DNA from 3 places in the Desulfitobacterium elongatum genome. Region 1 is predicted to be linked to each of the others. Evidence: riboswitches for the same ligand, from Rfam matches in the RefSeq annotation. Region 1 holds a riboswitch; each other region holds the start of a gene.

Evidence for each region. Region 1 has a riboswitch for cyclic di-GMP ahead of ACZ42W_RS16475 (hypothetical protein). Riboswitches for the same ligand answer to the same signal wherever they lie in the genome.
Region 2: it holds a riboswitch for cyclic di-GMP, as region 1 does, so the genes downstream of both, ACZ42W_RS08370 (methyl-accepting chemotaxis protein) here and ACZ42W_RS16475 (hypothetical protein) in region 1, are expected to answer to the same signal.
Region 3: it holds a riboswitch for cyclic di-GMP, as region 1 does, so the genes downstream of both, ACZ42W_RS08465 (DNRLRE domain-containing protein) here and ACZ42W_RS16475 (hypothetical protein) in region 1, are expected to answer to the same signal.

The regions. Positions count from the first base shown of each region.
Region 1 is NZ_AP038772.1:3,482,098-3,485,377, reverse strand. Features, by position in the region: gene ACZ42W_RS16495 (heavy metal translocating P-type ATPase) at 1-74, opposite strand, end outside; gene ACZ42W_RS16490 (hypothetical protein) at 295-561, opposite strand; gene ACZ42W_RS16485 (ImmA/IrrE family metallo-endopeptidase) at 588-1,109, opposite strand; gene ACZ42W_RS16480 (helix-turn-helix transcriptional regulator) at 1,152-1,568, opposite strand; cyclic di-GMP riboswitch class I at 1,802-1,889, shown strand; gene ACZ42W_RS16475 (hypothetical protein) at 1,963-2,178, shown strand; gene ACZ42W_RS16470 (sigma factor-like helix-turn-helix DNA-binding protein) at 2,479-2,895, shown strand.
Region 2 is NZ_AP038772.1:1,754,267-1,757,546, forward strand. Features, by position in the region: gene atoS (two-component system sensor histidine kinase AtoS) at 1-382, shown strand, start outside; gene ACZ42W_RS08365 (sigma-54-dependent transcriptional regulator) at 399-1,790, shown strand; cyclic di-GMP riboswitch class I at 1,821-1,904, shown strand; gene ACZ42W_RS08370 (methyl-accepting chemotaxis protein) at 1,992-3,280, shown strand, end outside.
Region 3 is NZ_AP038772.1:1,778,846-1,782,125, forward strand. Features, by position in the region: gene ACZ42W_RS08460 (gluconokinase) at 1-989, shown strand, start outside; cyclic di-GMP riboswitch class I at 1,131-1,215, shown strand; gene ACZ42W_RS08465 (DNRLRE domain-containing protein) at 1,452-3,280, shown strand, end outside.

The DNA of each region.
Region 1 (3,280 bases):
CTATCTTCTATTTTGATGGCACAGCTAGCACAGTCCAGACCGTCTAAAGTAAGTTGATCACGCGCGTTAGACAATAGAATCCATCCCCTTATAGGCTAAGATGTTGCTAGTACTTTAAGCCAAAATAAGGGGAAATATACGCAAAAAACTATTATTTCATTAAATGAATAAATCTAAATGCACGTGCGTTCAGATATACTATCGTTGAGATATCCGAATGAAAGCACATAACAATACCGTTCAAATAAAAGCCCCTCTCGCATAGTGTAAGAAGGGCTTTCGTAAATATTATCTTTATCGCCGTTCAACTAACCAGCGTCCGATATTGTTTCCGGTAATCGAGGCGTTTCTCTCAAAAAACAGAAAGCTTTGTTGTCCATTGACGCTGATTGTATACTGGTCGCCTTGTCCTCTGGCTTTCATTGCCGCCGCTGGCCGGACGTTAAGAATCCTTTCAATGATATATGTGCAGCCGTCCTTCCAGGTCAGTTCGAGCGGCAATAATAAACCGTCCTTGTCAAAGGCGGCCACGACAGGCACATAGACTTTAGTATCAGCCATGTCTGTATTCCTCCTCAGAAAGGCGGTTATCGGCCTAAGAAATCTGACCGTGGGGTATAAGCTGTATTGAAAGAATAGCCTCTGGAGTTCATATCTCCCATCTTTATCAGCATGAGGTTAATATCCGTGTTCATCATGGCTGCGATCTGGACAACGTCATAGCCTTCACGGGCATACTCATGAACCTCGTCATCTGGGAGAAGCAGTGAAGCCGCAAACAAATTGGCCTCATACTCCGGGCGCGTATTCATGGAATAAAGAACATATTCACGGAACGGACTATCATCGGCAAGATCCCGATGATGTGCGTCATGTCCGAGTTCATGGGCGCAAACCAAGGTCTGTACTTGCTTCGGCAGATTATCATTCAAAAAGATGAAGCGGTTGCGCTGAATCACGCGGTAAAGCCCTTTCAGCTTGGTGAAGTCATTGCGTAACAGAACCTCGATGCCCAGCCCGTCTGCTATGGCAAAAGGATCGCGCGTTCCGAAACGTCTGACATATTTTTCAGCTGATTCATAAATGTGCCCCTTGTTCAATGAATTCACCCCCATGCTAATTCTATCACAGCAGCAGTCCCAAATAACGGACTACACCTTGTCGGCTTTACGGTACCTCTTTGGTGTATATTTCTTGTTTTTCTCCTTGGCTATCCAATAAGAGTCAGTGATTGCTCTCATAACGGCGTCCAGATCCTCGTCGTCCATATCGCCGCCGGCAAACAGTCCGCTAACTTCTGTGACAAGCTGTTGAGCATACTTCTTTCCACGGTAGCCGTATTTTTCACCGGCAGCATTTATAAACTCCTCGTTCTCGGTCAGAAGATAATTCACCTCAACACCTAAAGCTGCAGCCAGCTTACCGTATACCTCGCGTTTCTTAGGATAGCAATCTCCGTTTTCATAGCTGACCATTGTACGGAGAGATACTCCCACCGCCTGCGCCAGTTCCGCCTGCGTCATGTCTTTTGCGACGCGGGCATTTTTTATTTTTTCTCCGAATTTCATGTAGACCGCCCTCCTATAATAAGCAGGTAAGTTTCATATTGTATATTGACAAGTGAAAGTAAATTGCATATAATTCAAATATGCAGATAACCTGCATATTTATAATAATTCATGTTGCACATAGTGTCAAGAGTTATTTCTCTGTGTAAAGTGATTGAACCCAGCGGATTGCCGGAAAATTACCGTCTGCAAAGCGCATGACGGCTTTAATTACTCTGACAGCTAAATATAAATAAAGTTAAGGGCAAACCTGTCTAAAGGCAGGGACGCAAAGCCGAGGGTCTAAAGCGTTTGCCGCGCTATGACAGCCTGGCTGCCGATCTTTGCGAATGCCTGCCCTTTTTTAAGAGCAGGCATTTGTATTGATAGAGAAAATAATGCAGGAGGGTACGAGATGGTGAAAAAGATAAAGCTCAAATGTCCGAATTGCGGACGCCGAATTGCTGATTACAGTGGAAATGCTGAGGCCTTGGCTCTGGTGGCTGAAACGAGTAAGGCCGAAAGCGATGTACTCAGCTTAAAATGCCACCTGTGTAAATCACAGGTTTCGATTATGCTGGACAATAACGAGGTTTATGGAAGTAAACAGACCTCTGATTCCATGAAATAGTACAGGCTATACAACCGAATAAATAATACATCTATATTCGATTCCAGCGCTTGACGCTATCCTCCCCTTAATGCGGAGTGATTATAAAGGTGCCGGCCGAGCCTGACGAGTAGCACTATTGCTATGCGTCAGGCCCGGCCGGTTCTGCATTCCGAAGAAGCTGCTCGTTTGGCTCCCCAGAAAGGAGCAAAACCAGTGGCTTTTATTTTATGCAATAACAAAACAGCAGCTTGCTGCCGATCTCCTCCGCTTGTTCTTCATTTCCGGATTTTCAAATTCACGAAATGGAGGACAAGCTATATGGATAACCATGTTGAAAATTATTGCTTGCTCGTTAGGGGCAAGCGCATCCCAGTGACTAAAGAGGTCTATAAAGCCTATTACCAAAGTCGGGATAGGGAAAAGTACCTGGACAAGCTTGCGGAGGAAAACAATATCTCGCTTGAAGGCTGCAATGAGAAAGGCATCTCTGTAGAATACATAATCTTTGCCGCAACGGATTCTATGGAGGAGAGGATCATAACCGAGATGTTGATCGTAAAACTGCGCCAATGCATCAAAATGCTAGATGAGTCTGAAAAAATGGTCATTGCAGAGCTTTATCTTCAGGGTAAAAGCGAGCGTCAGATGTCGAAGGAAACCGGTATTCCATCGATGACAATACACGACCGCAAGACCAAGATACTTAAGAAATTAAAAAAAATGATGGAAAAGTAAAAAGTTTTTCCGTGCAACCCCTCACTTTTTTCCCTAAAGAAGTGAGGGGATTTTTTTATTCCCTTGTTGCTCTTTGAGAATATCATATCCGGCAGCATAAATACATGAGCTGTCCAGCCGTGTGAAAAGCGGCAGCGACGTTGACGGGCGCGCCAAGACTGCCTGCGGATGAATTTCATCCGTCGAACCGATGGCATCGAAGGTGACGAGCGGGAACGCCTGGTCATAAAACAGTCCGTGGTGGACTGTTTCGCAATGAAATGGACAGTGATAATGCTACTTCCGTCCAGCCACAGACTCAAGCAATGGGGGCGGCTTCCAGAGATCCTGGGAGAGGTGAGAAACCTATGGCGTTTGCTCAACCGGCAAACCGTTTATGCTGCCG
Region 2 (3,280 bases), 1.7 Mb from region 1:
TTTTGTTGTATTAATTAAAGATTTTGAACCGGACGTTGGAATGATTTCAGTTGATGCTGGACTGATTAAGCAAGTATTAGTCAACCTGTTACTCAATGCTGCACAATCACTTCCGCCTCAGGGGGGAGAAGTAAGGGTCAGGACGAGGAAGGCTGATAAGGGGATCGTGATTGACGTAATAGATACAGGCTGCGGAATTAGTCCTGATGATTTACCGCGGATTTTTGACCCTTTTTATACAACTAAGGACAGGGGAACAGGTTTAGGATTAGCGGTGAGCAACAAGATTGTGGAAATCCATCATGGGCAACTTCAAGTTGAGAGTAAACAGGGGGTAGGAACCATCTTTAGTTTATTCTTACCATATACTACCGAAGCTTAAAGATTGGAGGAAGAATATGCCAGAAAAAACAAAGATTCTGATTGCCGATGACGAGCCGAGCTTGTGTATGGTGCTGGAAACAGTGTTGGGTAAAGCTGGTTATAAAGTAGACTCTGTCAATAATGGTACCGATGCTTTGGAAATGGCCTTAAGTGGAGATTACGGAGCTGTGTTATTAGATATCCGGATGCCACAATTGGATGGTCTTCAGGCTTTTTACGAAATACACAAACAAAAACCTGACTTGCCAGTGATTTTGATGACTGCTTATAGTACGGCAGAGATTGCTGTCGAAGCGATGAAACGTGGTGTTTTTGATTACGTCATAAAGCCTTTTAGCGTAGAGGAAGTAAAAATCTTGATTGCAAGGGCAATACGCATGTCGGATCTGAGTAAGGAAGTAGAGTATCTTACTCAAGAGGTTCAAGCTTTAAGCCAAGAGACTACTGGACCTTTCAGGTTGATCGGTGAGAGCTCTAAAATACAGGAAGTTTATAAGAGCATCGGCAGGGTGGCAAACTCCAAGGCCACTGTGCTTCTTTCTGGTGATAGCGGTACCGGCAAAGGTATGGTCGCAAGAACTATCCATTTTGTCAGTGAGCGCTGGCAAAAACCCTTCATCCAAGTGAATTGTGGATCTATACCTGAGGGCTTGGTGGAGAGTGAGCTGTTTGGACATGAAAAAGGATCCTTTACGGGTGCTATTAATCAAAAACCGGGTAAATTCGAACTTGCTGAGGGCGGCACAATCTTTCTTGATGAAATAGGTGAGCTGAACCTTAATTTACAGGTTAAACTTTTAAGAGTATTGCAGGAGCGGGAATACGAAAGGGTTGGTGGCAATCAGACTTATGTAACTAACGTTCGTGTTATCGCAGCAACCAATCGTGATTTGGTTAAGGAAATTGCCGCAAAGCGTTTTCGGGAGGACCTATACTATCGTCTTAATATTGTTTCCATTCATCTTCCTCCTTTACGTGAGCGCGGAGACGATATTATTTTGCTTGCAGAATATTTTCTCAAGCATTTTGCTGCGGAAGCACAGCGCGAGGGTATGTTTTTTTCCCCGGAAGTTATTAATGTTTTTCGGCATTACTCGTGGCCTGGCAATGTTCGAGAATTGGGAAATGCAGTTGAACATGCACTAATAATGAGTAACTCGAAGGTAATTGTACCTGAAAATTTACCCTCCCATTTAATTCCTGAAGAAACAGAGATAGAAAGTTCGCTTGAGGAAAGTACAGAAGCCTTTCGTTCATTACGTACTATTCTAGCAGAAGCAGAGAAAAACCATATTGTCAAAGCCCTTAGCGCTACGGGTGGCAATCGGGCCCATGCGGCTAAGTTACTACAGATCTCTCGACGCGCATTAATTTATAAAATTCAGGAGCATAATTTAAAAAACTAATATAAGGTCTATCCATTAAAAAAATATTTCCTGCGATAAAGGCAAACATGGCGAAAGCTATGGACGCAAAGCTATGGGTCTTCCACTTTGAGTGATGACTGCCAGGCTACCGACAGACGCTATCTTTGTCGCCATGCCCTAGGGAGTGTGGCGCTTTTTTATTAATAAAGGAGTGTTTTATTTGCGAAAGGAGTGTTTTATTTGCGCAGTATTAGGACAGTTTTCATTACATTTGTAGGAGTCATTCTCGTATTAACACTCGGTGTACTCACGCTCATTAATTACTTTAATACCAGAAACATAATTATGAGTGATCTAAACCAGGAGATGACTTTAACAACCCAAGGCGCGGCCAAGGATTTGGGTGCGTGGATTGGTGTTCGTAAGGGTGAATTGGAAACAATAGCGAATGCTCCAGTAATCTTAACTGGTGATCAGACAGCGATTAAGAATTATTTAAGTGCAGAGTTGAAACGTCTACCAGATTACAGTACATTTTGGGTATCAGATGAAAAAGGAAGTTGGTACTCACCCGCGGGGACAACAGGAAGCATTAGTGAACGAGATTATTATTCAAAATTGTTGAAAACCAGTCAAACGGTTATCTCAAATCCCCTCCTGGGTAAGGCTGATGGAAAAATGGCGTTTGTCATAGCAGTGCCGATTAAGCAAAATGGCAAGATCGTAGCGATTTTGGGTGGAAATGTTAAAATGGATGAACTTTCGCGCAGGGTAACTGAGATTAAAGTGGGGAAAACGGGCTATGCATCTTTATACCAAAGTGATGGTATGACGGTTGCCCACCCAAACCAAGACCTGGTGATGAAATATAATCCGATGCAGGATTCCGAACTTGATCCAACGCTTAAGGCAGGATATCAGAAAATACTTAAGGGGGAAACCGGTGAATTCCAGATCAAACTAAAGGGTGCGGACAACTTTTTAGCTTATGCACCAGTGCCCGGGGTTACCTGGGTCCTCTCCGTTACTGCTTTAACACATGAGTTTCTAGGCCCTTTGGTATCCCTTGCTTATTCCTCAGTTATAACTACAGCAATTCTTCTCTTGATAGCCATCCTTGCTTTGGTGGTCTTAACAAATCGGATAACCAAACCGCTTTCTAATTTACAAGCTCAGGCCGAACGGGTTGCTCAAGGCGATTTGAGCCAAATCGAGATGAATATTAAGGCCAAAAACGAAATTGGCCGCCTTGCCGAAGCGCTGCAGATGATGGTCAAGAATCTGCATTCTTTAGTGGGACAGGTTGCAATTTCTGCGGAACACGTTGTATCTTCAGCGGGTCATTTGGCGATTAGCGCTGAACAATCAGCTCAGGCAGGTGACCAGATCGCCAGCTCTCTGTCCCAGGTAGCCGTGGGTGCTGAGCATCAACTTATGACCATCGATGAGGCCAAGCAAGCTATGGCTGAGATTCAGGATAGCATTCAACATGCGACCGGCAACACGGACAAAGTGGTGGAATTTTCTGG
Region 3 (3,280 bases), 1.7 Mb from region 1:
TACTTTTTTACCGCTGGTTTGGTAAATACGTAGTCGATACCTCAATTGCGACAAGCTCGGGACTTTATAATGTTCATCAGATGACTTGGGACGAAGAAATTTTAAGACGCATCGGAGTACGAGCAGATCAACTTTCTGAGATTGTGCCAACGACTACAGTGTTTGAAGGATTGAAAGAAGAAGTTTTAATAAAACTAGGTTTGGACTCGAAAGTCAAAGTGGTCATCGGAGCGGGGGACGGGGTACTCTCCAGTTTAGGTGCTGGAGCGATTGACCCAGGTGAGGTTACGGTTATGATCGGAACGAGTGGAGCTGCACGGATTACGGTGGATAAACCCACTTTAGATCGATTGGGACGGACGTGGTGTTATTATCTGTCACCGAATGCTTGGGTTGTCGGTGGAGCAATTAACAATGCTGGACTCACGTTACAATGGGTACGCCAGAATTGGCTACATGGAATTAGTTTTGAAGAAGTTGAAAAACTTGCAGCTACTACGCGAACTGGATCAGATGGACTGATGCTTATGCCCTTTCTGACGGGTGAGCGCTCTCCAAATTGGAATTCCGATATCCGAGCAGCATTAATAGGGCTAGACTTTGCTCATGGACCAGGACATTTTGCTCGGGCTGCTATGGAAGGAGTGGCTTACAGGATTAGAAGCGTTTACGAACCGATTCAGGAGATGGCTGGAAAAGTGACTTCACTTCGGATTGGCGGGGGATTTATGGCTTCTCCAACGTGGGTACAGATTGTAGCAGACGTCCTAAATCAACCACTTGAAGCGCTCGGTGAGCCGCAAGGATCGGCTTTTGGAGCTGTTCTTCTTGCCTGGCTATCTTTAGGGAAAATCTCTGCTTTGAGCGAAAGTAGGCGTTTTATGAAGGTGGACCGTGTAATCAAGCCTCAAAAGGCACAGGTAGAATTATATAATTCAGAGTACATAAAGTACAAAGAACTCTATGATAAAATCTACGTTAGCTTGTAAGCTGCTTTAGAGAAAAGCCTTTAAAGATATCGCAGCAAAGGCAAATCTATATCTAATCTTCTTATTACGACACATTTCGCTAAAGGTGTATGGTATTCTGTTACAAGTTGGTTAAACAACCAAGTTGTAACAGAATTTTTTTAATTTAATAGGCAAATCCACTGAAAGGTGGAGACGCAAAGCTATGGGTCTAAGGCTATAGAGCTATGATTGCCAAGTTGCTGATTATGAGCAGAATTATAATTATGTTTTTAGCTTTTCTCCCAAATAGGAGAAAAGCTTTTTTTTATTTATTAAAAAGAAAGAGATTTGGAGGAAAGAAATGTTTGGGAAGTTCAATAAGAAGGTAATTAGTGTGCTACTGATGACTTGTTTTCTCTGGAATACCATATATTTAGATTTTGCCTTAGCAGGGAATTCCATTAGTACAAATGGTGAAAAAGGAAAATATTATGGTAATCCTTGCCCTTAAAGGAGAAAGTAAAAGATGTTTCCCTTGCTAAAGGGAAAACAGAAAAGCCTAAAAAGCTTCCACAAGTTAGTCAAAAGAAAAAACCTCACGAATTAAGTATTGCCAAAGGGAAAGAAATCATCGAGAAAAGAACTGAAAATAGCAAGACCTTTAAAAATGATCAAGGACAAAAAACCTTTCTCTATCTTAACAAAATTCATTTCAAAGATGCATCAGGGGCCTTACTTGACATTGACAACACTTTAGTGCCTGTGAAGGGCAATAATCTAACCTCGAAGACAGAGGCAAAGGGCGATTTAGTAGCCGAACAAGGTAAAAATCGATCAAAGAATGAAGCAGACAGCGAAGCAAGTGATAAAGCAAACATTAAAGGTGAAAATGTGAGTTCGGTCTATGAAAATAAAGCAAATGATTATAAGGTGCGTTTTCCAGCAATTATAAACAAGGAATTGCCGATTCAGGTCGAAAAGGGCGATGTTACCCTTAATCTTATTCCGTTAGAAGGGGATTACAGCCAAAGCGCAATTAACGAGAATGCTATTCTCTACAATGATGTCTTTGATGGAATTGATGTCCAATATACCGTTCTCAACACGAAAGTCAAAGAAGATATTATCCTTAATAATTACGTGGATAAAAACACGTTTAGCTTTGCAGTGGACACATCTGGTTTAGAGTTGAGGGAAGAGAGTGGATCAATATTCGGCTATGAAAAGGGCAGTACTACACCATCATGGGTGTTGTCTGCACCGTACATGATCGATGGCAATGGAGTAATTTCGGGTAAGGTCGAAATTCAGCTTGATAAAAATCTTTTTACTAAAGATCAGATTATAATCACAGCTGATAAAGAGTGGTTGGAAGCACCAGAACGCGCATATCCTGTCAAAATTGATCCTTCAATTACGCTTGGAAGCGAACAGCTTCAGGATACTACCGTGGAACAAGGTTCTCCAAACGTTTATACAGATAATCCTTATTCCTATATCGGCTATGATGATGGAATCAAAAGTGGTAATATAGCAAATTTTATTGAAGCTCATTTAAGGACTCGGACGTTCCTCAAATTCAATCTTCCAAATATTGGTGAGGACCAAGAAGTCAAATCTGCTTCCCTCCAAATGTACAAATATACCAGCTGGAGCAATACCTCTAGGGCTATCGAACTTCAACGTATAAAACAACCTTTCTCCATCTCGGGACTAACCTGGAATAACCAGCCTCAGGAAACCCAGTATGAGACGGAGACGACGATTGATGGCTCTGTAGGGTATGTGGGTTGGGATATGACTCAGCTGATGAAGGATTGGTATAGCGGAGCGCCCAATAATGGAGTTGTCCTGCGGTATACCTATGAGACCGAGCAGGCAGAGGTTTTTGCCTCAGCAGATAACACCTCTTTTCCAACTCCCTATGTCGAAATCACGTATGAGGATAGCGAAGAGATCGACTCGGATATGCCCTTGATTAGACCTGAAATTAATCTACGCCCATATGCCGCAGCGAGCAATGATGGGTTGCTTCAATTTATCGGCTTGACCGCAGATGGGATGGCAAAGCCACACACCATTTTGGAATACATGACTGTTCCTGATAATAGTGACGGCTTTGCTGGCAGTGTCGAACCGGATGGGAATTATGTCTATCCGGACTTTAATCCCGAAGATATCCCGGGGCTTGAGGAACTGATTTCGAATGGAGGCTCCTTCAATCAATATGCAACGAAAGAGAGTAACTGGCAAACAGAATTTTGGCCCACTCCAGAGAGGGACAAGCTCTTCCGCATTGAAGCCACCTCCTATGATGAAGAAGGAAATCC